3 regions of the Streptomyces sp. NPDC005962 genome follow, and region 1 is predicted to be linked to each of the others. Evidence: riboswitches for the same ligand, from Rfam matches in the RefSeq annotation. Region 1 holds a riboswitch; each other region holds the start of a gene.
The links. A riboswitch is a leader RNA that binds a small molecule or an ion and turns the genes downstream of it on or off. The one in region 1 is predicted to bind cobalamin.
Positions count from the first base shown of each region.

Region 1 (9,537 bases):
GCCGTGCTCGCCTCGCTCGACCTGCCGTTCGCCATCGAACGCCCCGACGAACTGCGCGACCTCGTCGCGGCACTCGCCGACCGCCTCACCCACTCGGCCCGCCGCGGCCCGCCCCGCGCGTGACCCCCGACTGTTCCCCGCACGTCGCCGCGGTCCGCGCCACGGTCGAGACCATCGGCGGCCCACCGACGTCATGAGCCCGCCAGGGCGGTCCGGGCCGCGGCGAGGGCCTGCTCGGCGTAGCCGCGGCCGAACAGGACCGCGTGCACCAGCAGCGGGAAGAGCTGGTGCAGTCCGATGCGGTCCGCCCAGCCGTCGGCGAGCGTCGATGCCTCCTGGTAGCCCTCCAGCACCCGGTCCAGATGCGGGCAGCCGAACAGGTGCAGCATCGCCAGGTCGGTCTCCCGGTGCCCGCCGTGCGCGGCCGGGTCGATCAGCCAGGCCTGCCCGTCGGCGTCCCACAGCACATTGCCGTTCCACAGGTCGCCGTGCAGCCGGGCGGGCGGCTCGGCGGGGCCCGCCAGCTCGGGCAGGCGCTCGCAGACGCCCTCGACGGTGGTCGCCTCGGCGGCCCGCACCGTGCCGTCGTCGACCGCGCGGCGCAGATACGGCAGCACCCGGTGCTCGGCGTACCAGCGCGGCCAGTCGCCGCCGGTGACGTTGCGCATCGGGGCGAGCCCGATGTACGCGTCCTCGGGGCCGCCCGGTGGCGGGGCGCCGAACGCGGGCGCGCCGGACGCGTGCAGGGCGGCCAGGTCGCGGCCGAACCGCGCCGCCGTCCGCGCGCTCGCCCGGCCGGAGGTGACCCGGTCGGTCACCAGCCAGCGCGGGTCGTGGCCGTGCACCGCAGGAACGCGGACCGTGCCGGTGTCGGCCAGCCAGCGCAGCCCGGCCGCCTCGGCCTCCACCGCGCCGGGGTCGTCACCGCGCTTGACCATCACCACCTGCCCGCCGTCGACGGTGACTTCGGCGAGCGCCCCGGACATCGCGCGCTCACCGGTCACCGGGCGGCCGGTGAGCCGGGCCGCCACCGCCCCCGGGCCTTCGCCGGTTCCGGCCGGGTCCGGGCGGGCGGTCATGCGTCCGCGTGCGCGCGCGCCCAGGCCAGCAGGCCGGGCGTCGCGGATTCGATCATGTCCAGTACCTCGTCGAATCCCTCCGGGCCGCCGTAGTACGGGTCGGGTACGTCCAGATCGCCGGTCGCGTCGGGGTCGAAGGACCGCAGCATCCGGACCCGCGCCGGATCGTCGACCAGCTTGCGCAGCGCCCGCTCGTGGCCGCTGTCCATGGCCAGGAAAAGGTCGGCGTCCAGATGCTCGGCGCCGACCTGGGCCGCGATGTGCTCGAAGGGATAGCCGCGCTGGTCCAGCACCTCACCGGCCCGTTCGTCGACGGGCTCGCCGACGTGCCAGGCGCCGATACCGGCGCTGGTGACCCGTACCGCGCCGCCGAGCCCCGCGCGGCGCAGCTGCTCGGCGAAGACCAGCGCGGCGGACGGTGAACGGCAGATGTTTCCGCTGCAGACAAAACAGATGTGCACGGCCACCAGGGTAGGGCCGTATCCCCCGGGGGAGGGGAACGGGGTCGGACGCGGGCCGGGTTCACGCCCGACGCCGGACGGTAGCGTCACGCTCATGAATCCCTTGGGCAACGGCCTCACCGACCAGGCTCCGGGCGATCCCGCCGCCGCCGACGACATGCTGGCGAGCCAGCCCGTCGGCTACTGGACCGGTCTGGCCCACACCACCGTCACCGGGCAGCTGCGCGACGCGATGGCCAGGATCGACGCCACCCAGCCGCAGTACTGGGTGCTCAACTGCGTGCACTCCTGGCCCGCCGCCCCGAGCCGCGAGGAGGTGGCCGCGCAGCTGACGCCCCTCGCGGACGGTCCGCACGAGATCGCCCGCGTCGTCGACCAGCTGCTGCACCGCCAGTGGCTCCGGGCCGACACCGGCGGCCGTCTGCACCTCACCGACGCGGGCGAAGCGGCCCGGCTGCGGCTGCGCGCTCTGGCCACCGAGGTGCGGGCCGTGGTGCACGAGGGGGTCGGGGACGAGGAGTACGTGGCCGCGCTCAAGGTGCTGCGGACCATGGTCGCCAACGTCCGGCGGGCCGAGGGCGTCAGCTGAGCAGCCGGGCCGGGGGCGTCAGCTGAGCAGCGGCAGGGCCGGGAAGGTGTGGTCCTGCCAGAGGAGCCGGGAGATCTCCTCCGGGTAGGCGGTGACCTCGGGCGTCGTGTCGAAGACCTGGGTCAGCCGCCCGGCGGGGTCGTACGCGGGCCAGCCCGGGTCGCCCGTCGTGGCGAACGCGGTCCAGGCCGCGCGGAAGCGGGACGACAGCGCCTCGGCCTCCGGCGGGGGCCCGGAGCGGTCGAAGAGCAGCATGCCGAGGTCGGCGTCGAAGGTGCCGAACAGCAGCGGTATGTCCAGGCCGTGGCAGGCGCCCATGACGCCGCCGCCCGCCGGGGCGGGCCAGGTCAGCTCGTACACATGCGCGCGGCCGCCCCCGGCCACCTGGGCCTCGGCCAGGTGCAGCGAGGGCATGTGGAACAGCCAGTCGGACTGGACGCGTTCGTGGAGTTCGGCGGGCGAGGCTCCGGGGAAGGCGGCGCGATAGGCCTGGGGGCCGTCCGGCCCCGGTGCGAAGGTGCGCAGGGCCGCCGCCGCTTCCTCCTCGCCCGCCTCTCCGAGCTGCCCGCCGAGCGCGAGGAAGAGCCGGAACTCGTCCCGGTTGTGCCCGGCGATCAGCTCCACGTCCCGGGCCGTACCGGCCGCCAGCGCCTGCCATGGAGTGGTCGGCAGCACCTCGCCGTCGACGACGGGTGCGAAGGGGATCGTCGTGTGGACGACCTGCCCCCACCGCTGCTCGTACTGGCGCATCTTGGGGCCCAGCGCCTCGCCCGCCGAGGTCAGCCGCCGCGGGTCCACCGTGGCCAGATCGGCGGCCGTGGGCCGCAGGCCCGCCTCGGCGGCGAGCGCGCCCGCGATGTCCCGGGCCAGCTCGCCCGAGAAGTACGTGCCCGGCACGCTCTGCGCGATGGCACGCCGGAACAGCCCCGCCGCGCTCGGCATGGCCAGCAGCGAGGCGATCGATCCGGCTCCGGCCGACTCCCCGAACACGGTGACCCGGCCGGGGTCGCCGCCGAACGCCGCGATGTTCTCCCGCACCCATTCCAGGGCCGCGACCTGGTCGAGCAGACCGCGGTTGGCGGGCGCCCCGTCGAGGAGGGCGAAGCCCTCGATGCCGACCCGGTAGTTCAGGGTGACCACGACGACATCGCCGTCGCGGGCGATGCGCCGGGCGTCGTAGCCGGGGCTGCCGGAGTGGCCGAGCTTGTAGGCGCCGCCGTAGATCCACACCATCACCGGACGGCGGGCCGCCGGGTCCGGCTCGGGTGTCCAGACGTTGACCGTCAGCCAGTCGTCGCCCACCGGCGTGTCCAGGACCCCGGCGCGGCCCGCGAACCCCGACTCCTGCGGGGGCGGCGGACCGAACGCGAACGCGTCCCGGGTCCCCTCCCAGCCGCGCACGGGGCGCGGCGCCTGGAACCGTGCGTCCCCGACCGGCGGTTCGGCGAACGGAATGCCGCGGAACACGGCGAGACCGCCCTCCCGGCGGCCACGCACCGCGCCGGCGGCGGCTCGCACCACGGGCGCGGCGGACCCGGCTGCCGACTCGCGGGACCCGGCTGTCGTCATCGATGGCTCCTCACGGTTCCTGGGGAACACGCTCCTGGGAGACACCACCATGCCCGAGCCCCACCCGATCGCCTCCGGCGGGGGCACGACGCGTTGGCGCGGCAGGAAGAAGAGGCAGATAGTGGAGGTGGACCCACTCCCGCGAGATCGGAGGACACCATGATTGTCCTCGGGGTCATTCTCCTCATCATCGGTCTGCTGACCGGCATCGCCATTCTGTGGACGATCGGCATCGTCCTTCTCGTCATCGGGGCGGTCCTGTGGGCCCTGGGCGCCGCCGGACACGCGGTCGCCGGACGGCGGCACTTCTACTAACGGATAGCGAATAGCGGATAGCGGACAGACGCGCGGGTCATCCCGCCCGGTAGAGCGCGGTGAGCAGTTCGATCACTGCCTGCCCCGCCGGATGCGGATCGTCCCGCCACCAGCCCAGCCGCACCGCGATCGGCTCGGCGTCGCGTACCGGTCGGTACACGATGCCGGGCCGCGGGTATTGGTGGGCGGTCGACTCGGCCGTCATCCCCACGCAGCTGCCCGTGGAGATCAGGTTGAGCCAGTCCTCGATGTCCTGCGTCTCCTCGGTGGCCGGGCGGGAACCGGGCGGCCACAGCTCGGGCGTGGTGGTGCCGGTCCGCCGGTCGACCAGCAGCGTGCGCTCGCCGATGTCGGCGAGCCTGATGGAGCGGCGCGAGGCCAGCGGGTCGTCCGCCGCCATCGCGCACAGCCGCCGCTCCAGCCCCACGATGGCCGAGTCGAAGCGGTGGTCCTCCAGCGGCCTGCGCAGTACGGCCAGGTCACAGGCGCCTTCCGCCAGACCGGCCGTGGTGGCGTTGACCCGGACGAGGTGCAGCCGGGTCTCCGGATGCGCGGCGGCCCAGCGGCGCTGGAAGGCGGGGGTGTGGCTGCCCAGCGCCGACCAGGCGTAGCCGATCCGCAGCCGGGTGTGGCCCGACGTGGCCTCCCGCACCAGATCGTCCACTTCCCCGAGCACCCGCCGGGCCTGCGCCACCACCCGCAGTCCGGTGCCGGTCGGGGTCACTGTCCGGGAGGTACGCCGCAACAGGCGTACCCCGAGGGCGCGTTCGAGCGAGGCCAGCGTGCGGGACACGGCCGCCTGCGACACCCCGAGCGCGATGGCGGCGTCGGTGAACGTGCCCTCGTCCACGATCGCGACGAGACAGCGCAGCTGCCGCAGCTCCACATCCATAACCACAGCGTATAGGTACGACGCTCAACGCATTTTGCGCAACGATCGCCCGACCGCACGATCGGGGTATGGACGCAGCCCACGCCACCGCTCCCGCTCCTGCCCCCGCGCACCGGACCGCCCCGTCACACCCCACCAGCGCCAGCGATCCGGACCGGAAACCGGCCGGGACGCCGCTGTCCGGTGTGCTCACCATGGCCGGCAGCGGCCTGTCCAACCAGACCGGCGCCGCGATCGGCTCCCTCGCCTTCCCCGTCCTCGGGGCCACCGGCGTCGTCGCGGTACGCCAGTACGTCGCCGCCGTCGTCCTGCTGGCCGTCGGCCGCCCCCGCTGGCGGTCCTTCACCAAGGAGCAGTGGTGGCCGGTGGTGCTGCTGGCCCTGGTCTTCGGCGCCATGAACCTGTCCCTGTACAGCGCCATCGACCGCATCGGCCTCGGGCTGGCGGTGACCCTGGAGTTCCTCGGCCCGCTGACCATCGCCCTGTCCGCCTCCCGCCGCCGCACGGACGCGTGCTGCGCGCTGGTCGCCCTGGCGGGCGTGGTCACGCTGATGCGCCCTCAGCCGTCGACCGACTACACGGGCCTCGGGCTCGGGCTGCTGGCCGCCGCCTGCTGGGCGTCGTACATCCTGCTCAACCGCACCGTCGGCCGCCGTGTCCCCGGCGCGCAGGGGTCGGCGGCCGCCGCGGCGCTCTCCGCCGTGCTGTTCCTGCCCGTCGGCATCGTCATCGCCGTCCAGCACCCGCCGACGCCGGGGGCGGCCGGGTACGCCATCGCCGCCGGTGTCCTCTCCTCCGCCGTGCCCTACCTCTCCGACCTGTTCACCCTGCGCCGGGTGCCCGCCCAGACCTTCGGGCTCTTCATGAGCGTCAACCCGGTCCTCGCCGCGGTCGTCGGATGGATCATCCTCGGCCAGAGCCTGGGGTGGACGGAGTGGGCGAGCGTCGGCGCCATCGTCGCGGCCAACGCGCTCAGCATCCTCACCTCGCGCGCGTGACCGCGACACCTCGCGCTTCGACCGCGACCTCGCGCGCGCGACCGTAGCTGAAAGTGCCTCACTTGCCGGTTTTGCGGGGTGCCGCCTACAGTTGCCGGGCCGTGGTGTTCGGGAAGCCGGTGGGAAACCGGAGCGGCCCTCGCCACTGTGATCGGGGAGTTCCCGTCCCGTTCCGAGGCCTCAGCAGCAGGCCGCGGAGCCACTGGCCGCAAGGGCGCGGCCGGGAAGGCAGGGGCGGTCGCGTCGACCCGTCAGCCAGGAGACCGGCCGCGGCATCTCACGAAGTGATCCACGAGGTGCTGGAGCGTGACCGCATGACCCTGCCCACCGCAACGCGCTGGCGGCGCGAGGACACCGTCCGGACCGCCGGGCTGCTGGCGGTGATCGTCGCCCTGCACGCCGTCGCCTTCGGCCTGCTCTTCCTGGTCGTCGCGCCCCAGCACTACGAGGCCGGGGCCAGGACGTTCGGCGTCGGCCTCGGGATCACCGCGTACACCCTCGGCATGCGGCACGCCTTCGACGCCGACCACATCGCCGCCATCGACAACACCACCCGCAAGCTGATGGCCGACGGCAAGCGGCCGGTGTCGGTGGGCTTCTGGTTCGCGCTCGGCCACTCCAGCGTCGTCGTCCTGCTGGCCGCGCTGGTCGCGGGCGGTACGCAGCTCGCGGGCACCCTGGTGAACGAGAACTCCGGCACCCACCAGGTGCTCGGCGTCATCGGCACCACCGTGTCCGGAACCTTCCTCTACCTCATCGCCGCGCTCAACCTGGTCGCCCTGCTCGGCATCCTGCGGGTCTTCAGGGCGATGCGCGCCGGGCAGTTCGACGAGACGGAGCTGGAGGCGCACCTGGACGCGCGCGGCTTCATGAACCGCGTCCTGGGCCGCTTCACGAAGTCCATCACCCGGCCCGGCCAGATGTACCCGCTCGGTTTCCTCTTCGGGCTCGGCTTCGACACCGCCACCGAGGTCACGCTGATGGTGATGGCCGGAAGCGGCGCCGCCGCGGGGCTGCCCTGGTACGCGATCCTGTGCCTGCCGCTGCTCTTCGCCGCCGGGATGAGCCTCTTCGACACCCTCGACGGCACCTTCATGAACTTCGCCTACCAGTGGGCGTTCTCCAACCCGGTCCGCAAGGTGTTCTACAACCTGGCCATCACCGGTCTGTCCATCGCGGTGGCCTTCCTCATCGGCACCATCGAGCTGGTCGGCGTCCTCCACGACAAGCTCGCCCTGCGGGACGCCGTCACCGGCTGGATATCCGCGCTGAACCTGGACAACGTCGGGTTCATCATCGTCGGGCTGTTCGTCGTGGTGTGGGCCGCGGCGCTGGCCTACTGGCGGATCGCCAAGGTCGAGCAGCGCTGGTCCGTCCGCACCGCCCCGGCCACCGCGGACGGCGACGGCGGCTGACGCCCCCGCGGCCCGGGGCCGGAGCCGGGGGCGTCCGTCCGGGTGACTGTGGTGGGGCGGGACCGACATGGCGGCCGCCGAACGGGAACCCGCATGGTGGCGCCCGGACGGTCCGGCCGCCCCCGCACCGGGAAGGCGGTACCGCTATGGGCCTGCCCCGTAACCGTGCACACGGCACCGTGACGCAGTGGCTGATCGGCGACCACCTCGTGTCCGGCCCGATGGAGCCGGGGGAGGAGATCGCGCTGCGCGTGGACCAGACGCTCACCCAGGACGCCACCGGCACCCTGGTGATGCAGGAGCTGGAGGCGCTGGCGCTGGACCGGGTCCGCACGCAGGTCAGCGTCCAGTACGTCGACCACAACATCCTCCAGGCCGACGAGCGCAACGCCGAGGACCACCTCTTCCTGCGCTCGGCCGCCCGCCGCTTCGGCCTGTGGTTCTCCAAGCCCGGCAACGGGGTCTCCCACCCGACCCATATGCAGCACTTCGGCGCTCCCGGCAGAACACTCGCCGGGTCCGACTCGCACACCTGCGCGGGCGGCTCGCTGGGCATGCTGGCGATTGGCACCGGCGGTCTGGAAGTCGCCCTCGCCATGGCCGGACGGCCGCTCCACCTCACCATGCCGAAGATCTGGGGCATCCGGCTGACCGGGGAACTGCCGCCCTGGGTCAGCGCCAAGGACGTGATCCTGGAGATGCTGCGCCGTCACGGGGTGCAGGGCGGCGTCCAGCGCGTGCTGGAGTATCACGGGCCCGGGCTGGCCTCCCTCACCGCCATGGACCGGCACGTCATCGCGAACATGGGGGCGGAACTCGGCGCCACCACCACCGTCTTCCCCGCCGACGACGCGGTGCGCCGCTTCCTCGACGGGGTCGGGCGCGGCGGGGACTTCACCGAGATCGTCGCGGACGAGGACGCCTCGTACGACCTCGACGAGGAGATCGACCTGTCGTCGCTGGAGCCGCTGATCGCACGGCCCACCTCGCCGGGCAACGTCGTACCGGTCCGGGAGGCCGCCGGGGAGCCCATCGGACAGGTGGTCATCGGCTCCTCCGCCAACCCCGGGTTCCGCGACTTCGCCGTACCGGCGGCCATGGTGGCCGGGCGGCAGACGGCGCCCGAGGTGAGCTTCGACATCAACCCGACGTCCCGCGAGATCCTCCAGGACCTGACGCGTTCCGGCGCCACCTTCGACCTGATCGCCGCCGGTGGCCGTATCCACCAGTCGGGCTGTCTCGGCTGCATCGGCATGGGACAGGCCCCCGCCGCGGGGCGCAACTCGCTGCGTACCTTCCCGCGCAACTTCCCCGGCCGCTCCGGCACCGAGGACGACGCGGTGTGGCTGTGCTCGCCGGAGACCGCCACGGCCTCCGCGCTGACCGGCGTCATCACGGACCCGCGCGACTGGGCCGACCGCCTGCCGGTGGCCCCTCCCGCACCGGACACCCCCGTACCGGCGTCGGTCAACGACGCCATGCTGGAGCCACCGCTGCCGCCGGACGAGGCCCACCGCGTCCGGCTGCGGCGCGGCCCCAACATCTCGGCCCTGCCCGACCTCGACCCGCTGCCGGACACCCTCGAAGGCCCGGTGCTCCTCAAGGCCGGTGACGACGTCTCGACGGACGAGATCTCCCCGGCCGGGGCGAAGGCCCTGCCCTACCGGTCCAACATCCCGAAGCTGGCCGAGTTCACCCTCACCCGGCTGGACCCCGACTACCCGCGGCGTGCCGCGTCGGTACGGGACGACGGCGGGCACCTCATTGTCGCCGGTGAGAACTACGGGCAGGGCTCGTCCCGCGAACACGCCGCCATCACCCCGCGCTACCTCGGGCTACGAGCCGTCATCGCCAAGACGTACGCCCGCATCCACTGGCAGAACCTCGCCAACTTCGGTGTCCTCGCCCTCGAATTCGACGATCCCGGCGACTACGAGCGCATCGGGGCCGACGACCGGCTGCGGCTGTCCGGTCTGCACGAGGCCCTCGCCCGGACGGACGACCGTACCCTGCGGGTACGCAATGTCACCCGGGACGAGGAGTACCTGCTGCGCCACCGACTCTCCCCCCGGCAGTGCGAGGCGGTTCTCGCGGGCGGCGTCATCCCCGCGCTCGCCCGCTGAGGGGTTCTCGTCCGCCGACGGGCCGTCATCGGGCCCCGCGGGTATGCATACGGGTCCGGGCGCCGGGTACCCGCGCCCCACGCTGTCGGCGAGTCC
Region 1 is NZ_JBEXVE010000002.1:394,103-403,639, forward strand. It holds gene ABZ370_RS05315 (WYL domain-containing protein) at 1-123, shown strand, start outside; gene ABZ370_RS05320 (fructosamine kinase family protein) at 192-1,079, opposite strand; gene ABZ370_RS05325 (low molecular weight protein-tyrosine-phosphatase) at 1,076-1,540, opposite strand; gene ABZ370_RS05330 (MarR family transcriptional regulator) at 1,635-2,129, shown strand; gene ABZ370_RS05335 (carboxylesterase family protein) at 2,148-3,698, opposite strand; gene ABZ370_RS05340 (DUF6131 family protein) at 3,858-4,013, shown strand; gene ABZ370_RS05345 (LysR family transcriptional regulator) at 4,051-4,905, opposite strand; gene ABZ370_RS05350 (EamA family transporter) at 4,974-5,903, shown strand; cobalamin riboswitch at 5,989-6,190, shown strand; gene ABZ370_RS05355 (HoxN/HupN/NixA family nickel/cobalt transporter) at 6,218-7,318, shown strand; gene ABZ370_RS05360 (aconitate hydratase) at 7,465-9,441, shown strand.

Region 2 (9,537 bases), on a different contig from region 1:
CTTCAGGGGATCAACGTCGATCTGCGCGCCACCTGGGTGCGGTTGCACTCACAGCTGCCGCCGACCCGGGTGTGGGCCTACGAGGGGCATTTCCCCGGTCCCACCATCGAGGTGCGCCGCAAGCAGCGGCTGCGGGTGGCCTGGACGAACCGGCTGTCCGGCGCGTACCCGGTGACCGCGTACGAGGTTCCCGCCACCAACCCGCCCGCGGGCAACGCCCCGGGGCACGACGAGGCGGGCGCCGAGGAGGTCAAGGGGGTGACGGAGCTGCCGCCGTGGTCGGTGACGCATCTGCACGGCGCTCCGACCGGTGCGGGCAACGACGGGTGGGCGCAGAACGCGGTCTCGCCCGGCGACTCCCAGCTCTCCGAGTACCCGAACGACTGCCGCGCGACGGCGCTGTGGTACCACGATCACGCCATGCACATCACCCGGTGGAACGTGTTCACCGGCCTGGCGGGCATGTACCTCATCCGGGACGAGGAGGAGGACGCGCTGCGGCTGCCGCGCGACGAGTACGAGGTGCCGCTGGTGCTGATGGACCGCAACCTCGACACGGACCCCGACGGACGGCTGACGGGGCGGCTGCTGCACAAGGTGCAGTCCGTCGGCAAGGACCCGGAGGGGCGCAACGTCACGATCCCGTTCAACGGGCCGTACACGCTGGTCAACGGGGTCATCTGGCCGCACTTCGACGTCGAGGCGCGCTGGTACCGGTTCCGGGTGGTCAACGCGTCCAACGCTCGCTTCTACCGGCTGGCACTGATCGACGAGGAGACCGGTGAGCAGGTGACCGGGGTGGTCAAGCAGATCGGGACCGACGGCGGGCTGCTGGACCGCCCGGTGGATCTCGACGCCCCGGTGTCCATCGCCCCCTCCGAGCGGCTCGACCTGCTGATCGACTTCTCCCGGCTGCGCGGGCGCAATCTGCGTCTGGTCAACACCCCGGCCGGGAAGCGCCCGGGCGAGGCCGACGAGGTGAGCGGGGTGCCGTATCCGCAGGTGATGCGGTTCGGGGTGGACCGCAAGCCGGTCCGCGACCGCTTCGTGCTGCCGAAGGTGCTCTCCTCCTTCCAGCGGATCACCCACGACAATGCCCCGTCCCACGGACACCGGATCATCGCCCTCACCCCGCCCGGCACGGTCGGTGGCAACGGCCACCCGGAGATCTGGGAGCTGCGGGAGGTGGCGGCGGGCGAGGTGCCGGTCCCGGGGGACGGGGTGATCCAGGTCAGGAACGACAAGGGCGAGACGCATACGTACCGGCGGATCGCCCGCTCCTTCGACGACACCATGGGATTCAGCGTCGAGCTGGACTCCTGGGAGCAGTGGAGCTTCCTCAATCTGGGCGGTCCCACACACCCGATGCACATCCACCTGATCAGCTTCCAGGCGATGAGCCGTCACTCGTACGCGGCGACGGGCTTCGATCCGGCGCTGGGCGGTACGCGCGAGGGCGCGCCGGTCGCGTACTCCGGTGAGCTGGAGGTGCTGCCGAGCGAGCGGGGCTGGAAGGACACCATCCAGGTCGCGAGCGGCCAGATGGTCAACGTCATCGGCCGCTTCACCGGAGCGACCGGCCGCTTCATGTACCACTGCCACATCCTGGAGCACGAGGACATGGCCATGATGCGGCCGTTCCTGGTCACCCCGGGACCGGTGCTGGTCTTCGACCACCACCGTCCGGACGGCGGCCACCACGGCGCCGCCTAGGACGCGTTGGCACCGGCACCCGGGTGCGCGCCCCCGGGTGCCGGTGCCGTACAGGTCACACGTACAGGAAGCCGCCCGGGACGGTGGCGGTTCCGAAGGCCGTCACCAGGGTGACGGTCGCGGTACCGGCCACTCCGGGCGGAGTGACGCCGGTGACCGTGGTGGCGGTGGCGACCACGGCGGTGGCGGGAACGCCGTTGAACAGCACGCCCAGCACGCCGCCGAGGTTGGTGCCGTTGATGGTGAACGCCGTACCGCCGGCCGCCGGTCCGGTGGCGGGAACGATGTTGGCGGGCACCGGCGGGGGCGGGGCCACGAAGTAGGTGAACCCGCCCGGGACGACGGCGATGCCACCGGGGCCGGTGAGGACTACGGCGACGGTGCCGCCGCCCGCCGGGCCCGCCGGGGTGATGCCGGCCAGTTGGGTACCGGCGGGGTTCACGGCCACGATGGTCCCGGGGATACCGGCGAAGGTGATGCTGGTGACCGTGTTCAGGTTGGTGCCGTTGATCACGAACACGGTGCCGCCGGTGGTCGGGCCCACGGCCGGGGTGATGGAGGTGGCGGTGGGCGCGGGCGGCGCCACGTAGGTGTACGGCTGGCTGTTGCTGGTGCCGGAGGTGGTGGTGACGAGGACCTGGACGGCCCCGGCCGCGTGCGGCGGAGCGATCACCACGACGGTGTTGTTGCCGTTCTGGCTGACGATGGCGGCGGGGATGCCGCCGAAGGTCACGCTGATGACGTTGTGCAGGTTCACCCCGGTCAGCTGGACGACGTTTCCACCGCTGGTGGGGCCCGAGTTGGGCACCACCGACAGCAGCAACGGCGGGCCGACCGGCGTCGGGGGCCAGGGCCAGTAGCCCGCGGTGGGTGTGGCTGCGGACACGAGATCGGTCGAGGTCATGATCAGTCCTCCCCGGGAAGGGTCAGGTGAGGTGCACTGGGCGCACGCAGGCCGACAGCGGAGGAAAGGAAAACTGATGGGCCGCCGAGCGGGGCGCAGGAGCGGTGCACTGATGAGGCGGGAGTAACGGGGCGAATGCCCGGCTCCTGGATGGCTGACGAGGTATGGGGCGGCCTCGATGCCACGTTTCCAGTTATCCACGCTCACCCGTCTCGCTCAAGACCTCAGAACAGCCATCACTCGTTTGGCGCATACGGGCTCGCACAGTGGCGCATTCATACGACAAACGCTCGGCTATTCGGGGGAATCCGCTGACGGAGTATCGCCTGTGAGGGCCCGCCGTGCTTGTAATAAATGACATCGCACCGACAGGGATCGCACCGACAGGGGACGATCCGATGAGCCTTGCCGCGTTCCTTCTCGCCCTCGGCACCACCTGCCGTATCACCCGCTTCATTACCAAGGACACCCTGGCGGCGGGTTTCCGGATGTGGGTCGCCGACCGGTTCGGTGACGATTCTCCGGTCACGTATCTGGTCAACTGCGGCTGGTGCACCAGCACATGGGTGGCCGGAGCCACCGCCGCGTATGCCTTCTCGCTGGACACCACCGGGTGGTTCCAGATCCCGGCCACCGCCCTGACGCTTTCCTATCTCGCCGGTGTGGCATCGCGGTGGCTGGACTGACGCGATGGAAAGGAAGGGCACCCATGGGCTGCAACTGTGGCGGCGGATCACCGCGGAGAGTCGTCCTCTACCAATTGACGCTGCCGGACGGCACGGTCCGCCGCTACGTCACCTACCAGGAAGCCGAGGCGGCCAACAAGCGTGCCGGTTCCACCGGAGTGATCAGCACCGTCACCCAGTGAGGGCCCGATTGTCAGTGCCGTCCGGCAGACTGCGGAGCGGCGCCGTGCTGGGCGCGCTGGGGTTCCGGCGCGCGCCGGAGCGGGGCTGGGAGCCGGTCCCGGAGGTCACGCTGTGGGCGTTCACCGTGCGGGTGCAGGTGCCGCCGACCGTCACCGCAGCCAGCCGCGCTCGCGCAGCGCCTCGGTGAACGTGGCGTACGAGGCGTCGAGGGCGGCCTGCTCGCGCGCCTCCGGTGCGACGTCCCGGCCGGGGCGGACCATCGCGGCGGCGCTCGCCGTGAGGTCCGGATGGAGCGTCCCGGCGGCGGCCAGCAGGGCGGCGCCGAAGGCCGTTTCGGCGTGGTCGGCGACGCGCAGGGGGCGACGGAGGACGGTGGCGCGGATACGGGTCCACAGCGGGCTGCGGCTGCCGCCGCCCGCCGCCCACAGCGGCCCCTCGACCGCCACCCCCAGCTCCGCCGCCCGCTCCAGCGCGAGGCGTTCGAGGAAGGCCACGCCCTCCAGCGTGGCGCGGTGCCGGTCGGCGTCGTCGGCCGGAGTGCCGAGGACGAAGCCCCGGGCCGCGCCGCTGACGAACGGGAAGCGCTCGCCCTCCCGGCGCAGCGGATACGCGACCACGGAGGCCGGGCCTCGGTCCGCGGCGGCGCGGTCGAGCGCGGGCAGTCGGCCGGACGGGAGGTGCGCGAGGGCCTCGCCGCCGGTGCTGGAGGCGCCGCCCGGCAGCCACCAGCCGTCGGGGTGGCGGTGGCTGTAGAGCGCGCCGGAGGGGTCGGCGACCAGGTCCCGGGTGACGCCCTTGAGGACGTAGGTGGTGCCGAGGATGCCCACGAACTGCCCCGGCCGCACGGCCCCGGTGGCGAGTTGTCCGGCGCAGCCGTCGGTCATGCCGAGACGGACCGCGCAACCGGCCGGGAGCCCGGTCTCCGCCGCAGCTTCCGCGCACACCACGCCGACAGGGGTGGCCGGTGGCCGGACGGACGGCAGCCACCGGGCCGGTACGCCGAGCGCGTCGAAGACCTCGCCGGGCCACTCCCCGGCGCGCGCGTCGTAGCCGCTCTTGAGCGCGTGGGACCAGTCGGTGGCGACGGGCCCGCCGGTGAGCCGCCATGCGACGAGGTCGGGGGTGTGGAGGATATGGCGGTCGCGCGCGACCGGCCGCGAGCGCCCGGCGGCCTCATGGGCAACATGCCCCTTCCCATGGGCCCGGTGCCCAAGGGCATGCGCCTGCCGATCCACGTCCGCCAGCCAGGCGATGCGGCCGAGGGCGGCCGTCGGGGCGACCGACAGTCCGAGGGCCCGCCAGCGCGGCGCGCCCGCCTCCTGGGCGCGGGCGTTGAGCCCGGCGGCGCGGCGGTCGTCGTACATCAGGGCGGGGCCGAGGGGTTCGCCCCGGCCGTCCGCGAGGACGATCGTGCCGGAGGTGGCGGCGACGGCCACTGCCACGACCTCCCGGCCGCCCGCCGGAAGGGCCCCGGTGGCCTGGCGCAGGGCCGCCGCGACGGCGGGCCACCAGGCCGTGGCGTCCTGTTCGCTGCGGCCGCCCTCGCCCCGGCGCGGGGGCGGGAGTTCCGCGCCGCCCCGCGCCCGTACGCGCCCGTGGGCGTCGGCGCACACCACCCGCACGGCCGCCGTGGCGATGTCGATCCCCGCGACGACCTCGGCCCGGTCGGACATCACGTATCACGCCTCTCACAGGGGGAGTTAAATTAACACTGGTGGCGTTAAGAAGGGCCGGGCGCGATCCTCACATCCGTACGCTCCCGCCACTCCCCGACCAGCCGGGCGTCCGCCCCGCCGTCCACCACCAGATGGTCGAAGTCGGCCAGCGGGCGCAGCCGGTGCAGCGCCGTGCGCCGGGTCTTGGACGCGTCCATCAGCAGCACCGTGCGGGCGGCGGCGGCGAGCATGGCGCGTTTGACCAGCACCACGTCCTGCTCCTGGTGGTACGTGGCCGACGCGTCCATGGCCGAGGTGCTGACCAGCGCCAGGTCCACCGACAGCGCCGCGATCGCCTCCGCGCACGGCACGCCGAGGAAGGAGTCATGGGTGTGCGAGTACTCCCCGCCGAGCCCGATCAGCCGGATGCGGGGCACCCCGGCGAAGACCTCGATCACCTTCCGGGCGTTGGTCACCACCGTCAGCGGGGCGGACTCCACCAGCAGCCGGGCGAGCGCGAGGGCGGTCGTGGAGTCGTCCAGCATCACCGACATCCCGGGCTCGACCAGCTCCGCGGCGGTGGCGGCCACCGCCTCCTTCTCGGCCCGGTGGGCGCCCATCCGGTAGGCGAGGCTGGATTCGAAGACCGACGAGGGCAGGGCCGAGACCCCGCCCCGGAACTTGCGCAGCACGCCGAGCCGGGCCAGTTCGTCCAGGTCCCGGTGCACGGTCATCAGGCTGACGCCGGTCAGTTCGGCCAGCTCCGCCGCGGTGGCGGTGGAGTGCGCGAGGACGTGTTCGGTGATGGTCTGTCTGCGGGCGTCCTGGGAGCGGGCCGCGGTCATGGGCGGGACTCTCCCGTCATGCCGCCGGTCGACGCGCTGTCCGTCGGCACGTTCAGGGAGCGCAGCGCCGTGCGGTCGCCGTCGATGCCGATCTCGGTCACCGCCGCGTTGTCCAGCCGGGGGAAGACCGTGCGGTAGCGGCCGACGGGGATGCCGAGCAGGGTGCACAGCGCCGCCCGCAGCAGGCTGTTGTGCGCCACGACGAGCACCGTACGGTCCGGATGCGCGGCGGCCAGCCGGCGCAGGGCGACGACGGCCCGGGCCGCGGCCGCACCGGGCCGCTCCGAGCCGGGGAAGGCACCGGTCTCGGGGTCGTCGCGGAACGCCCGGACGGCCGCCGCGTCCTCCGCCTCCATCTCGGCGAGGGTGCGGCCCTCGCCCCATCCGAAGTCCATCTCGCGCAGGTCCTCGACGACTTCGGGGACCAGGGACAGCGCGGTGGCGGCCGGTCCGGCGGTGTGCCGCGCGCGGCCGAGCGGGGAACAGGCCACCGCGTCGATCCCACGGCCCCGCACCCAGTGGGCGAGGGCCCGCGCCTGCCGGTGGCCGCGCTCGGTCAACGCGATGTCCGAGATTCCGGCGTACCGGTTCTCCGCGTGCCACACGGTCTCCCCGTGGCGTACGAGCAGCAGTCGGGCGGTCATCCGGGGCTCCCCTGCGTCGGCCAGTGTGTGCGCCATTGCCTCATCACGTATCGAGTGTTAAATCTAGCATCGCTGATGTGATGGAGCACCGAGTTCCGGAGGGCGGCAGGCCATGCGCGCGATCATCGGAGTGGATGTCGGCACCTCCGTCACCAAGGCCGTGGCCTTCGGCCGCGACGGGGCCGCCCTCGCCTCCGCCGCCCGCCCCAGTCGACTGGACCGGCTTCCCGGCGGCCGGGTCGAACAGGACCTGGAGGACGTGCTGCGCACGGTCGCCGAGGTGGTGCGCGAAGTGGCCGCGGCGCTCCCCGGCCCGCCCGCCGCGCTCGCGCTCACCGGCCAGGGCGACGGGCTGTGGCTGCGCGACGAGGCGGGCCGGGCGGTGCGTCCGCCGATCTCCTGGCTGGACGGCCGGGGAGGCGGGACCGTCGCCCGCTGGCGCGCCGACGGCACCCTCGCCGCCCTCTACGCCCTCACGGGCTCCGGGCTGTTCCCGGGCTGCCACGCCCCGCTGCTGCGCTGGCTGGCCGAGCACGAGCCGGAGGCTCTGGAGCGGGCGGCGGTCGCGGGCTACTGCGTGGACGCCGTCGCCCAGCGACTGACGGGCGTCATCACCGTGGACGCCTCCGACGCCTCGCTGCCGTTCCTGGATGTCACCACCCGTACGTATGTGCCGGGCGCCCTGCAGCTGTGCGGACTGGCCGACCACGCCCGGCTGCTGCCCCCGCCCGCCGCGCCCGGCGGCGTCCTCGCGCTGGACGACGAGGGGGCCCGGCTGACCGGGCTGCCGCCCGGACTGCCCGTCGTCTCCGGCCCGTACGACCTTCCGGCGTGCGCCATCGGCAGCGGGGTGCGGGACGTGGGCGACGGACTGCTCACCGTCGGCACCACGCTGGCCTGCCAGGTGCTCACCGACCGCGCGGCGGTGGACCCGGCCGCCGATCCGGCCGGGATGTGGCTGTGCACCCCCGACCCGGACCGCTGGCTGCGCGCGATGCCCGCGATGGTCGGCACCGCCGCGCTGCGATGGGTGCTCGATCTCACAGGGACGACCACGGCCGAGTTGGACGCCCTGCTCGCGCAGAGCCCGCCGGGCGCGAACGGGGTGACCGCGCTGCCCTTCCTGTCCGGCGCCGGGGAGCGCGCCCCGTTCGTGGAACCCGCCGCCCAGGGGCGGTTGGACGGCCTCGGCCTCGCCACCACCCGTGCCGACGCCGTACGGGCCGTCTGCGAGGCCATCGCCTACGCGGCCCGCCACTGCCTGGAGGCGGCCGGGCTCTCGGGGCGGCTCGCGCTGTGCGGCGGAGGCGTACGGTCCGCCGCCTGGACGGAGATTTTCGCCCATGTGATGGGTCACCCGGTGGTCGTCCCGGACGAGCCGGAAGTCGGCGCGCGGGGCGCCGTCGCGGTCGCCTGGCGGTCGCTGGGCGACCCCGTGGACGCGTCCCACTGGCGCGCCGCTTCCCGTACCGTCGAGCCCCGGAGCGAGCTTCTCGGCGCCTACGGGGACGGCTACGCGGGCTACCGCGAGCGCCTCGCCCGTGCCCTGGACGAATGGCGGACGAGCGGTCCGGGAAGCTAGTTTTCCCTGGGATTCCAGCGCGGCCAAAGCCGACGCGACTAGCACATTTATGCGAATCCACCCAGCTGACGACACAACATCTGGGGGCGCGTGCGCAGCGCGACACAAGATGTATGCTCGTGCTCGCTGTCGCCGCAGGGGAATCCGGTGCGAATCCGGAACTGTCCCGCAACGGTGTACGTGTGCGCTTTCGCGTACCCGTGAGTCCGATGACCTGCCGACGGCCGTCTGCATACGTCCGGGCCTCGCGGGTTGGGTCGATGGACGCTGCGCGGTGTGCCCTGAAGCGGAATCGGCATGCCCGTGAGCGGCCATCGCGCACCGCCCTCGAAGGCCCCCAGCCGAGCGAGGGAGAACACTTCAGTGACCATCGCGCCCGCCGATCCGGTTTCAGAGGCAACGGACTTCACGGCAGCGGCCGACGCGCCCGGGACCGCCCTGCTGCGGACCCTGACGGCGCTCACCGCCGACCTGCCCGCCACCGACCCCGGCAGGGTCGCGGCCGCCGCCCTGCGCGGCCGCCACCCCGGTTCGGACGAGGCGGAGTTGCGTTCCCTGGCGACCGAGGCGTCGGCCGGGCTCATCGGCGAGGAGCCGGAGTACTCCAAGCTCGCCGCGCGGCTGCTGACCCGCGCGATCGCCGATGAGGCGGCCGGGCAGGGTGCGGACTCCTTCTCCGCCTCCGTCGCCGTGGGCCACCGCGAGGGCCTGATCGCCGACTCCACCGCCGAGTTCGTCACCACCCACGCCGCCCGGCTGGACGCGCTGGTCGACCAGGCGCTGGCCGACGGCGCCGACGACCGCTTCGGCTACTTCGGGCTGCGCACCCTGCACAGCCGGTATCTGCTGCGCCACCCGATCACCCGTCAGGTCGTCGAGACCCCGCAGCACTTCCTGCTGCGGGTGGCCTGCGGGCTCGCCGAGGACCTGTCCGAGCGGGCGGTGGGCGACGTCGCCGAGCTGTACCGGATGACCAGCACGCTGTCGTACCTGCCCAGCTCCCCCACGCTGTTCAACTCCGGCACCCGGCACCCGCAGATGTCGTCCTGCTACCTGCTGGACTCGCCGCTGGACGAGCTGGACTCGATCTACAACCGCTACCACCAGGTGGCGCGGCTGTCGAAGCACGCGGGCGGCATCGGCCTGTCGTACTCGCGCATCCGCGCCCGCGGTTCGCTGATCCGTGGCACCAACGGGCACTCCAACGGCATCGTGCCGTTCCTGCGCACGCTCGACGCCTCCGTGGCGGCCGTCAACCAGGGCGGCCGGCGCAAGGGCGCGGCCTGCGTCTACCTGGAGACCTGGCACGCGGACCTGGAGGAGTT
Region 2 is NZ_JBEXVE010000013.1:6,146-15,682, reverse strand. It holds gene phsA (O-aminophenol oxidase PhsA) at 1-1,713, shown strand, start outside; gene ABZ370_RS22325 (IPT/TIG domain-containing protein) at 1,769-2,617, opposite strand; gene ABZ370_RS22320 (hypothetical protein) at 3,016-3,303, shown strand; gene ABZ370_RS22315 (hypothetical protein) at 3,327-3,485, shown strand; gene ABZ370_RS22310 (FGGY family carbohydrate kinase) at 3,636-5,159, opposite strand; gene ABZ370_RS22305 (DeoR/GlpR family DNA-binding transcription regulator) at 5,207-5,986, opposite strand; gene ABZ370_RS22300 (histidine phosphatase family protein) at 5,983-6,630, opposite strand; gene ABZ370_RS22295 (FGGY-family carbohydrate kinase) at 6,743-8,212, shown strand; cobalamin riboswitch at 8,309-8,449, shown strand; gene ABZ370_RS22290 (ribonucleoside-diphosphate reductase subunit alpha) at 8,576-9,537, shown strand, end outside.
Region 2: it holds a riboswitch for cobalamin, as region 1 does, so the genes downstream of both, ABZ370_RS22290 (ribonucleoside-diphosphate reductase subunit alpha) here and ABZ370_RS05355 (HoxN/HupN/NixA family nickel/cobalt transporter) in region 1, are expected to answer to the same signal.

Region 3 (9,537 bases), on a different contig from region 1:
TCGGCTTCGAAGTGCGGTCCTTCAGGCTCCGCCGCATCACCGTACCCGTGCTGCCGCGCGGCATGCGGCCGCTGCGCGTCCTGCAGGTCTCCGACATCCACATGGTGAGCGGGCAGCGCAAGAAGCAGCGCTGGCTCCAGTCGCTCGCCGGTCTGCGCCCCGACTTCGTCGTGAACACCGGCGACAACCTCTCCGACCAGGAAGGCGTCCCGGAGGTCCTCGACGCGCTCGGCCCGCTGATGGAGTTCCCCGGCGCGTACGTCTTCGGCTCCAACGACTACTACGGACCGAAGCTGCGCAACCCCGCCCGCTACCTGATGGAAAAGGCCAGCGGCCACCACGGGCTGAACGGCAACGCCCCGGCAGTCGGCGCCGTCCACAACCCATGGACGGAGCTCCGCGACGCCTTCGACGCGGCGGGCTGGGTCGGCCTGTCGAACACCCGCGGCCGGCTCAAGCTGGACGACATCGAGATCGCCCTCACCGGCCTCGACGACCCCCACATCAAGCGCGACCGCTACGCCGAGGTCGCCGGGGGCCCCGAAACCGGCGCGGACCTCTCCCTCGCCGTCGTCCACGCCCCGTACCTCCGCGTCCTCGACGCCTTCACCGCCGACCGCTACCCCCTGATCCTCGCGGGCCACACCCACGGCGGCCAGCTGTGCGTCCCCTTCTACGGCGCCCTGGTCACCAACTGCGACCTGGACACCCGCCGGGTCAAGGGCCTCTCCACCCACGAGGCCGGGGACCATACCTCCTACCTCCACGTCTCCGCGGGCTGCGGCACCAACCGCTACACCCCCGTCCGCTTCGCCTGCCCCCCGGAAGCCACCCTCCTCACCCTCACCCCCCAGACCCCCTGACCCACCTCCCCGGCCCCGACCTGCGAGCCCCCGAAAACCGGATTTCGTGTCTGGCGACAGGTCCGCTAAAGTAGAGCTCGTTGCTTCGGGGTGTAGCGCAGCTTGGCAGCGCGCTTCGTTCGGGACGAAGAGGTCGTGGGTTCAAATCCCGCCACCCCGACTGAAGGAACACAGGTCAGGGCCATCTACGAGAAATCGTAGATGGCCCTGATTCGTTGTGCGTGACTGAATGCGACTCTCTTACAGCGGTTCGCCGGGGATGGACTGGTAGGTGTCTCGCAGGCGGGTGAGGAGAGGGTGGTCGGTGGCCAGCGGCGTTTCGTCGATGGCGGAGAGGGCGCGTACGCCGACGCTTGTGTTCGTGGCGAAGGCGGCGTGCATGTGCTGTGCGTCGGTGCGCGTGACGGGGGTCGGGGCCGGGGTGGGTTCGGTGTGCTGCTGGAGCAGGGCCATGGTGACTCCGGGGAGGACGTCGGCCTGGGGCCAGACCACGCCCTGGTCGCCGATGAAGCCGACGTTCCAGGTTCCGCCCTCGGAGATCCGGTCGTCCGGGCCGGTGAAGAGGGCGTCGTCGTAGCCGTCGAGCTGTGCCGCGCGGCGGGCGTGGAGCGGGCCGAACAGGCCGGTGTGCTTGACGGCCGGGACGTCGCGTTCGTAGCGGATGGTTTTCACTCGTAGGGGCGGCAGGGGCAGGGAGGCCGCGGGGCGCACGGTGACGAGGATGTTCGGGGTGTTCGCCTTCGCCGGGTGTCCCATGTCGATGGCGGGGTCGAAGATGGTGATGCGGACGACGAACGCGCCGCCGCGCTCGCCTGCCGCCTGCCGGGCGTAGTGCTGGACGAGTTCGGGATCGAGGTCCGCCCCGAAGACCGTCGCGCAGTCCCGCGTCAGGCGCTCGAGGTGGAGGCCCAGGCCGCGTACGCGGCGGTCGTCGACGCGCATGCTCGTGAAGTGCCCGTAGTTGGTGAGCGCCAGCGTCAGCGCGGCGTCGGGGTCGACAGGCTGTCCGTTCAGTTCCGCCATGCGTTCAGCTTGGCAGTACATGTACGGGGTCGGCCAACATCCGGTGGGTGCCGAGCCGACCCCGTACACGTCAGGTCAGAGAGTCGAGCGGACCTCTCGGGCCGCGGCGACGAGGTGGTCCAGGGAAGCGCGGACCTCGGGCCAGCCGCGGGTCTTCAGGCCGCAGTCGGGGTTGACCCAGAGCCGTTCGGCGGGGAGGGCGGCGAGGGCTGTGCGGAGCAGGGCGGCGGTTTCGGCGGGGCCGGGGACGCGGGGCGAGTGGATGTCGTAGACGCCGGGGCCGACCTCACGGGGGTAGTGGGCGTCGGCGAGTTCCCTGGCCACCCCCATATGGGAGCGGGCGGCTTCCAGGCTGATGACGTCGGCGTCGAGGTCGTCGATGGCCGGGAGGATGTCCCCGAACTCGGCGTAGCACATATGGGTGTGGATCTGGGTGTCCGGGCGGACGCCGACGGTGGTGAGGCGGAACGCCTCGGTGGCCCAGGCCAGGTAGGCCGGGCGGTCGGCGGTGCGCAGGGGCAGGGTTTCGCGCAGGGCGGGTTCGTCGACCTGGATGACCGGGGTTCCGGCGGCCTCCAGGTCGGACACCTCGTCGCGCAGGGCGAGGGCCACTTGGCGGGCGGTGTCGGCGAGCGGCTGGTCGTCGCGGACGAAGGACCAGGCCAGCATGGTGACGGGGCCGGTGAGCATGCCCTTTACCGGGCGGTCGGTGAGGGACTGGGCGTACGTCGTCCAGCGCACCGTCATGGGCTCGGGCCGGGAGATGTCGCCCGCGAGGATCGGGGGGCGGACGTAGCGGGTGCCGTAGGACTGCACCCAGCCGTGCTGGGTGGCGAGGTAGCCGGTGAGCTGCTCGGCGAAGTACTGGACCATGTCGTTGCGTTCGGGCTCACCGTGCACCAGGACGTCGATGCCGGTCTTCTCCTGGAAGGAGACCACGTCCTGGATCTCGGCCGCGATGCGCTGCTCGTATCCGGCGGTGTCGATGCGTCCGGCCCGCAGATCGGCGCGGGCGGTGCGCAACTCGGTGGTCTGCGGGAACGAGCCGATGGTGGTCGTCGGCAGCGCGGGCAGCCGCAGCCGGGCGCGCTGGGCCGGGGCGCGCTCGGCGTACGGCGCGGAGCGGTGGACGTCGGCGTCGGTGACGGCTCCGGCGCGGGCGCGTACGGCCGGGTCGCGGGTGAGCGCGGAGGTGGCCCGGGAGGCCAGGTCGGCGCGGTTGGCGGCGAGTTCGGCGGCGATGGCGCCGGTGCCCCGGGCGATGCCGCGGGCGAGGGTCGCGACCTCGGCGGTCTTCTGGCGGGCGAAGGCCAGCCAGCGGGCGATCCGGGGGTCGATGTCGCGTTCGGCCGCCGTATCGAGGGGGACGTGGAGGAGGGAGCAGGAGGCGGCGACGTCGACCCGGTCGGCGAGGCCGAGCAGGGTGCCGAGCGTGGACAGCGAGGCGGCGAGGTCGTTGATCCATACGTTACGGCCGTCCACGACGCCCGCGACCAGGCGCTTGCCGGGCAGACCGCCCGCGGCGGCGAGGTCGTCGAGGTTGGCGGCGGCGGGCCCGGTGAAGTCGAGCGCCAGCCCGTCCACGGGTGCCTTGGCCAGGACCGGCAGGGCCGGGCCGAGGCGGTCGAAGTACGAGGCGACCAGCAGCCGGGGGCGGTCGGTGAGGGCGCCCAGTTCGCGGTACGCGCGGGCGGCGGCGTTCAGTTCGGCGGTGGTGCGGTCCTGGACGAGCGCGGGTTCGTCCAGCTGGACCCACTCGGCGCCGGCCGCCCGCAGATCGGCCAGCACCTCCGCGTACACCGGCAGCAGCCGGTCCAGCAGGGTGAGCGGCTCGAAGTCCGGCGCGACGCCGGGGGCGGGCTTGGCGAGCAGGAGGTAGGTGACGGGACCGACCAGAACCGGCCGGGCGGTGTGACCGAGCGTGACCGCTTCCGACAGCTCGGCGGTCTGCTTCGTCGAGTTGGCGCTGAAGACGGTGCCGGGTCCGAGTTCGGGGACCAGGTAGTGGTAGTTGGTGTCGAACCACTTGGTCATCTCCAGCGGCGCGGCCTCCTGGTTGCCGCGCGCCATGGCGAAGTAGCCGTCCAGCGCGTCGGCTTCGACGGCGGCGCGGTGCCGGTCGGGGACGGCGCCGACCATGACGCTGGTGTCCAGCACATGGTCGTAAGTCGAGAAGTCGCCGGTCGGCACCTCGTGGATACCGGCGTCGGCCAGCTGCCGCCAGTTCGCCCGGCGCAGGTCGGCGGCGGTTTCGCGGAGGGCGTCGGCGCCGACCCGGCCCTTCCAGTAGCCCTCGACGGCCTTCTTCAGTTCGCGGTGGTGCCCCTGGCGCGGGTAGCCGTACACGGTGGCCCGTGCCGCCGCGGCCGCGGATGTCGCTGTCACGTAGCTCTCCTTCGCGAGCGTGTCTCTTGAAGATCCCGGCGGGATCGGGGGCGCGAAGGAGTGACGAACCCGGCGGATCGGCGCGTTCGGTACGCGCGTCCGCCTGGTGGTACGCCGACCCGCCCTCGAGGTCACCGGGATGTCCGCGCGCGAGCGGTCGCGCACGGGCAACGGGCAGGTCTTCGGACTCGCGGGCGCGCCTTGTGACGTCGTCACGTACGTCAGGTCGTGACGACGTGCCGTACGAGGCACCTACTGGCCGTCGCTTCCCGGGTCCGGCTCCCGGACCCAGTGCGTATGACGGCGGTCGTTCCCGCTCACCGCTGCGGGGCAGTCCCGGATTTCCACCGGGTTCCCTCTTGCGACGCGCCTGCCTGGCGGGCAGGGCGAACCAGCTGCGGGACCCAGCCTAGGCCGTGGCGGCGGATCGGGCATCCCCCTGCCCTGAAGTGGACCGGTGGGCGGCGGGCGGGCGGCGGCGTGCGCGGCCGGGTGGGACGAAGGGTAGAAAGGGCCTATGCCGCGCCGTCACTTAGGCTCCCAGCCCGATATCGAGGCCTCGCACTCCGAGGCCCCGAATACCTCACATACCGCCACATATGCCTCGGATACCGGACCTGTTGAGTCCGACCGGCCCGCGTCCGGCGGACCCGAGACCCACGGACCCGCGCCCCACGACCCCGAATCCGACGCCGAGGCCATGGTCACCGCCGTGCTGACCGCGTCCCGGCTGCTCCTCGCCGTCTCCGCCCGGTCCCTGGCCGCGGTGGAGGACTCCCTCACGCTGCCGCAGTTCCGGATGCTGGTCGTCCTGGACGCCGGAGGGCCGCTGAGCCTGTCCGGGCTGGCCGCGGAGCTGGGGGTCCTGCCGTCCACCGCCATGCGCATGATCGACCGCCTGGTCACGACGGGCGTGGTCGAGCGCGGCGTCTCCGCCGAGGACCGGCGTACGAGCATGATCTCGCTCACCCCGGCCGGACGGCGGATCGTGGCCGAGGTCACCGATCGGCGCCGCCAGGAGATCGCGCGCATCGTCGACGTCATGCCCGCCGGACAGCGCCGTCATCTCATCGAGGCGCTCCAGGCGTTCGCCGAGGCGGGCGGCGAACCGTCCGTCGAGGCCGGTCCGCAGGCCCACGCCGCCTGGTGACCTGCCCGTATGCCGTCTCCCCCATCGCGGCGGCCGGTGGACCCGGGTAACCCTGCGAGAATGATCAACTGCTCTGGGAGACCGTAAGTCCGGTGGGTGGCCGGGGGGATGGGGACGTGCGATGAGGCTGCGGGACCGGCTGCGGTACTGGTTCGACGGCACGATGGACCGGGGGACGCCCGCCCTGATCGGCTGGCTCGGCCTCGCCTCGCTGGCGTTGATAGCCGTGGTCTCCACGCTGGCGGTCACCTTCAGCCACGATGACACCCGCAAGAGCGGCGGCTGGTCGGGCATCGTCTGGATGAGTCTGCTGCGTACGCTCGATCCGGGCACCATGGGCGGGGACACTGGCCGACCGCTGTTCCTGGTGCTGATGCTCACGGTCACCATCGGCGGCATCTTCATCGTCAGCGCGCTCATCGGTGTGCTCACCACGGGCCTGGAGAACCGAATACAGATGCTCCGCAAGGGGCGGTCGCATCTGATCGAGCGCGGCCACACGATCGTGCTGGGCTGGTCGGACCAGGTGTTCACGGTGATCGCGGAGCTGGTGGAGGCCAATCAGAGCACCCGCCGTTCCTGTGTGGTGATCCTCGCCGACCACGACAAGGTCGACATGGAGGAGCAGATCCGCCGCCGCATCCCGGAGACCGGCCGGACCCGGGTGGTCTGCCGTTCCGGAAGTCCGCTGGAACGGGGCGACCTTGAGCTGGTGAGCCCCGACACCGCCAAGTCGATCATGGTGTTGCCGCCGGTCGGGAACGACACCGACACGGACGTCATCAAGGTGCTTCTGCTGCTCAACAGCCGCAAGTGGAAGGGCACACGGCCGAGCGTCGTGGCGGCCGTGGAGAGTTCGGACAACCTGCCCGCGGCCCGCCTCGCCTCCGGCCCGAGCGCCCTGATCATCGACGCCGACGACATCGCCGTACGGCTCATCGCCCAGGCCCACCGGCAGTCGGGGCTGTCCAGCGTCTTCAACGAACTGCTCAGCTTCGAAGGCAACGAGTTCTACTTCCGCAACGAGCCCGCGCTGGCGGGTTCGTCGTACGCGGACACGCTCGGCCACTACGCGCTGGGCATGGCCGCCGGGCTGCGCAGGAGCGACGGCGAGGTGCTGGTCAACCCGCCGATGGACACCGTCGTCCGGGCCGACGACCAGCTGCTGGTGATGGCCGAGGACGATCTGCTGATACGGCGCGCCGACACCCGGCCCGAGATCGTCCCGTCGGCGATCACCACCGCGCCCGGCCGTCCGCCGGTGCCGGACCGCACCCTGCTGATCGGCTGGAACTCCCGGGCGTCGAAGCTCATCACGCTGCTGGACAGCTTCGTCGAACCCGGTTCGACGGTGGACATCGCGGCACTGCGGCGGCCGCGCAAGGGGGTGCCGGAGGGGCTGCGGAACCTGACCGTCGGCCACCGGCGGTGCGAACCGACCCGCAGGTCGTCCCTGGAGTCCCTCGACCTCGGCCGCTACCAGCACATCGTGGTGCTGTCCGACGACACCGTCGACCCCCGGCGCGCCGACGACCGGACGCTGGTGACGCTGCTGCACTTGCGCGACATCGAGGTGCGGCTCGGCGACCCGTACTCGATCGTCACGGAGATGAACGACGACAGCAACCGGGAGATCGCCCAGGTCACCAAGGCCGACGACTTCATCGTCAGCACCAAGGTCATCAGCCTGCTGCTGACCCAGCTGACCGAGAACCGCGACCTCTACAAGGTGTTCATCGACCTCTTCGACCCGGAGGGTTCGGAGATCTACCTCAAACCGGCCGCCAACTACCTGGTGCCCGGGGCCGAGGCCAACTTCGCGACGGTCATCGAGGCGGCACGGCGGCGCGGCGAGACGGCCGTCGGCTACCGGCTGGCCCGCCACGCCGACGTACCGCCCACCTACGGTGTCTTCCTCAACCCCGACAAGGGCGCGCCGCTGGTCCTGGACGAGGGCGACGCGATCGTCGTGCTCGCGGAGGAGTGACGCGGTCGGGATGACACACGATCCCGTTCTCTACTGACGGCTCAGCGAACGGCTGACGCCCGCCACGGTGGTCGTGGCCAGAATCCAGCCGGTGACGATCAGGAGGTACGAGAGCCACTGGTACCCGCCGCGCGGGGCGAAGGCGCCCTCCTGCCCGAAGCCGACGATGGGGAGGAGCAGGTCGAGGGTGTAGAAGACCGGGTTGAAGTCGGGCGCCTCGCCGGACTTCAGCGGCCGCGGATGGTGGAGGGCGAACGCGAGGGTGCCGGTCAGCAGCAGGGCGACGAGCCACCCGGCGGCGCGCAGGGGGCGGAAGCCGTAGCCGACGGTGACGTCCTGGAGGTGGCCCCAGGCGCGGGCGTAACGGGGAAGGGTGCGGCGGTGGCGGCGGAGCTTGGCGAGCTGGACGGTGCGGGCGGCGGCCTCGTCGCCCGCGGTGCGGTAGGCGGTGGCCAACTGCTCGTAGGAGGCGGGGAGGTAGCCCTCCTTCTCGCGTTCCAGCAGTGGCAGCCGCTCCTCGGCGGGGAGGTGCGGGGCGAGGCTTCGGTAGCCGAGGCCGTCGATCCTGACGCGGTCGGGCCAGACCTCGGGACGGATGTGCAGCAGGTCGATCTGGGAGCGTCGCAGGTTCACATCGCCCTCGATGCGCGCGGCTTCGCGGAACCACAGCTCGCCGATGACGCAGCTGCTGGCGCGCAGGGCCTGGCCGCCGGGGGCGGACAGCCGGGCGTAGACGAAGCTGAGGTGGCCGGGCACCCGGGCCCCGCTGAGGTTGACGCGGCCGTGGGTGCGCAGGCGCATGGCGCGCAGATCGTTGCCGACGGACAGTTTCTCGGCCTGCAGGGCGGTACCGCCGGGGGCGTGGAGTTCGCTGTCGTCGAGGTTCACCTGGCCGGTGACGGTGGTTTCGTCGAGCCGTATCCGGCCGTGGGCGACGAGCCCCTCGGCCCGGATGTCGGCGCCGACGGCCGCGTGGTTGAGCTGGAGCAACGGCTCCTCGCGGCGGTCGTCCGGATGTCCCAGGCGCGCCCCGTCGAGGAAGAACCCTCCGGTGATCTGCGCCCCCGCGAGCCGTATCGGGCCGGTCACGCGGCAGCGGGACATCCGCAGGACGCCCTCGGTGTGCAGGGCCCCGGCGGTAAGCCCCGGCAGTGCGGAGCCGCTGAGCACGAGGACGCGCAGCCGGGCCCCGTACAGCTGCGGCGTCCGCTCGAAGTGGCATGACCGCAGCCGTACGGCGTGCTCGATCACCCCGTACTTCAGACGCAGCTCCCCGGTGATGCGCGCGCCGCGCACCTTCAGGCCCGCCACCTCGCCGTCGCGCGTGGGCCCGTCGAGCAGCAGCGCGCGCAGCACCTCGGCCCTTATGGTGCGTTCGGGGCCCCAGGAACCGCCGTCTTGGGGGTCGTCGTCGGGGTCGTCGTCGGCGCCTTCGCGGAAATCGACGCCCTCATCGAACGGGAAGGCCCGCCAGACGCGCCGCTCCGCCGGTGTCAGGTCCGTGATCTCCACCGGCGGGATCGTGTCGCGGGGGCGTGAGGGGTGTCAACCGCGTTGCGTTTCACGGGCTTTGGGCTCGGTGGCGTCGTCGGGTTCGGTGGCGGCTTCGGGCTCGATGGCGGTTTTAGGCTCGGAGTCGGTGGCTTCGGCCGCCCCGGCCGCGGGCTTGGAGCGGAAGAGGCGCCGTGCCAGGGGCTGGGTCCAGCGGGCGGTGAGGGGCCCGATGACGACCAGGATCAGGACGTACGCCGTGGCCAGGGGGCCCAGCGACGGTTCGATGCCCGCGGTGACGGCGAGTCCGGCGATGACGATGGAGAACTCGCCGCGCGCCACCAGGGTGCCGCCCGCGCGCCACCGGCCCTTGACGGAGATCCCGGCACGCCGCGCGGCCCAGTAGCCGGTGGCGATCTTGGTGCAGGTGGTGACGACGGCCAGGGCCAGCGCGGGCAGCAGGACCGGCGGGATGCTGGCGGGGTCGGTGTGCAGGCCGAAGAAGACGAAGAAGACGGCGGCGAACAGGTCGCGCAGCGGGCTGAGCAGGTTGTGGGTGCCCTCGGCGACCGAGCCGGTCAGCGCGATGCCGACCAGGAAGGCGCCCACGGCCGCGGAGACCTGGAGCTGCTGGGCTA
Region 3 is NZ_JBEXVE010000001.1:129,341-138,877, reverse strand. It holds gene ABZ370_RS00680 (metallophosphoesterase) at 1-863, shown strand, start outside; tRNA gene ABZ370_RS00675 (tRNA-Pro) at 950-1,023, shown strand; gene ABZ370_RS00670 (aminotransferase class IV family protein) at 1,104-1,886, opposite strand; gene metE (5-methyltetrahydropteroyltriglutamate--homocysteine S-methyltransferase) at 1,962-4,271, opposite strand; cobalamin riboswitch at 4,427-4,682, opposite strand; gene ABZ370_RS00660 (MarR family transcriptional regulator) at 4,972-5,421, shown strand; gene ABZ370_RS00655 (potassium transporter TrkA) at 5,543-7,408, shown strand; gene ABZ370_RS00650 (membrane-associated oxidoreductase) at 7,439-8,920, opposite strand; gene ABZ370_RS00645 (cation:proton antiporter) at 8,954-9,537, opposite strand, start outside.
Region 3: it holds a riboswitch for cobalamin, as region 1 does, so the genes downstream of both, metE (5-methyltetrahydropteroyltriglutamate--homocysteine S-methyltransferase) here and ABZ370_RS05355 (HoxN/HupN/NixA family nickel/cobalt transporter) in region 1, are expected to answer to the same signal.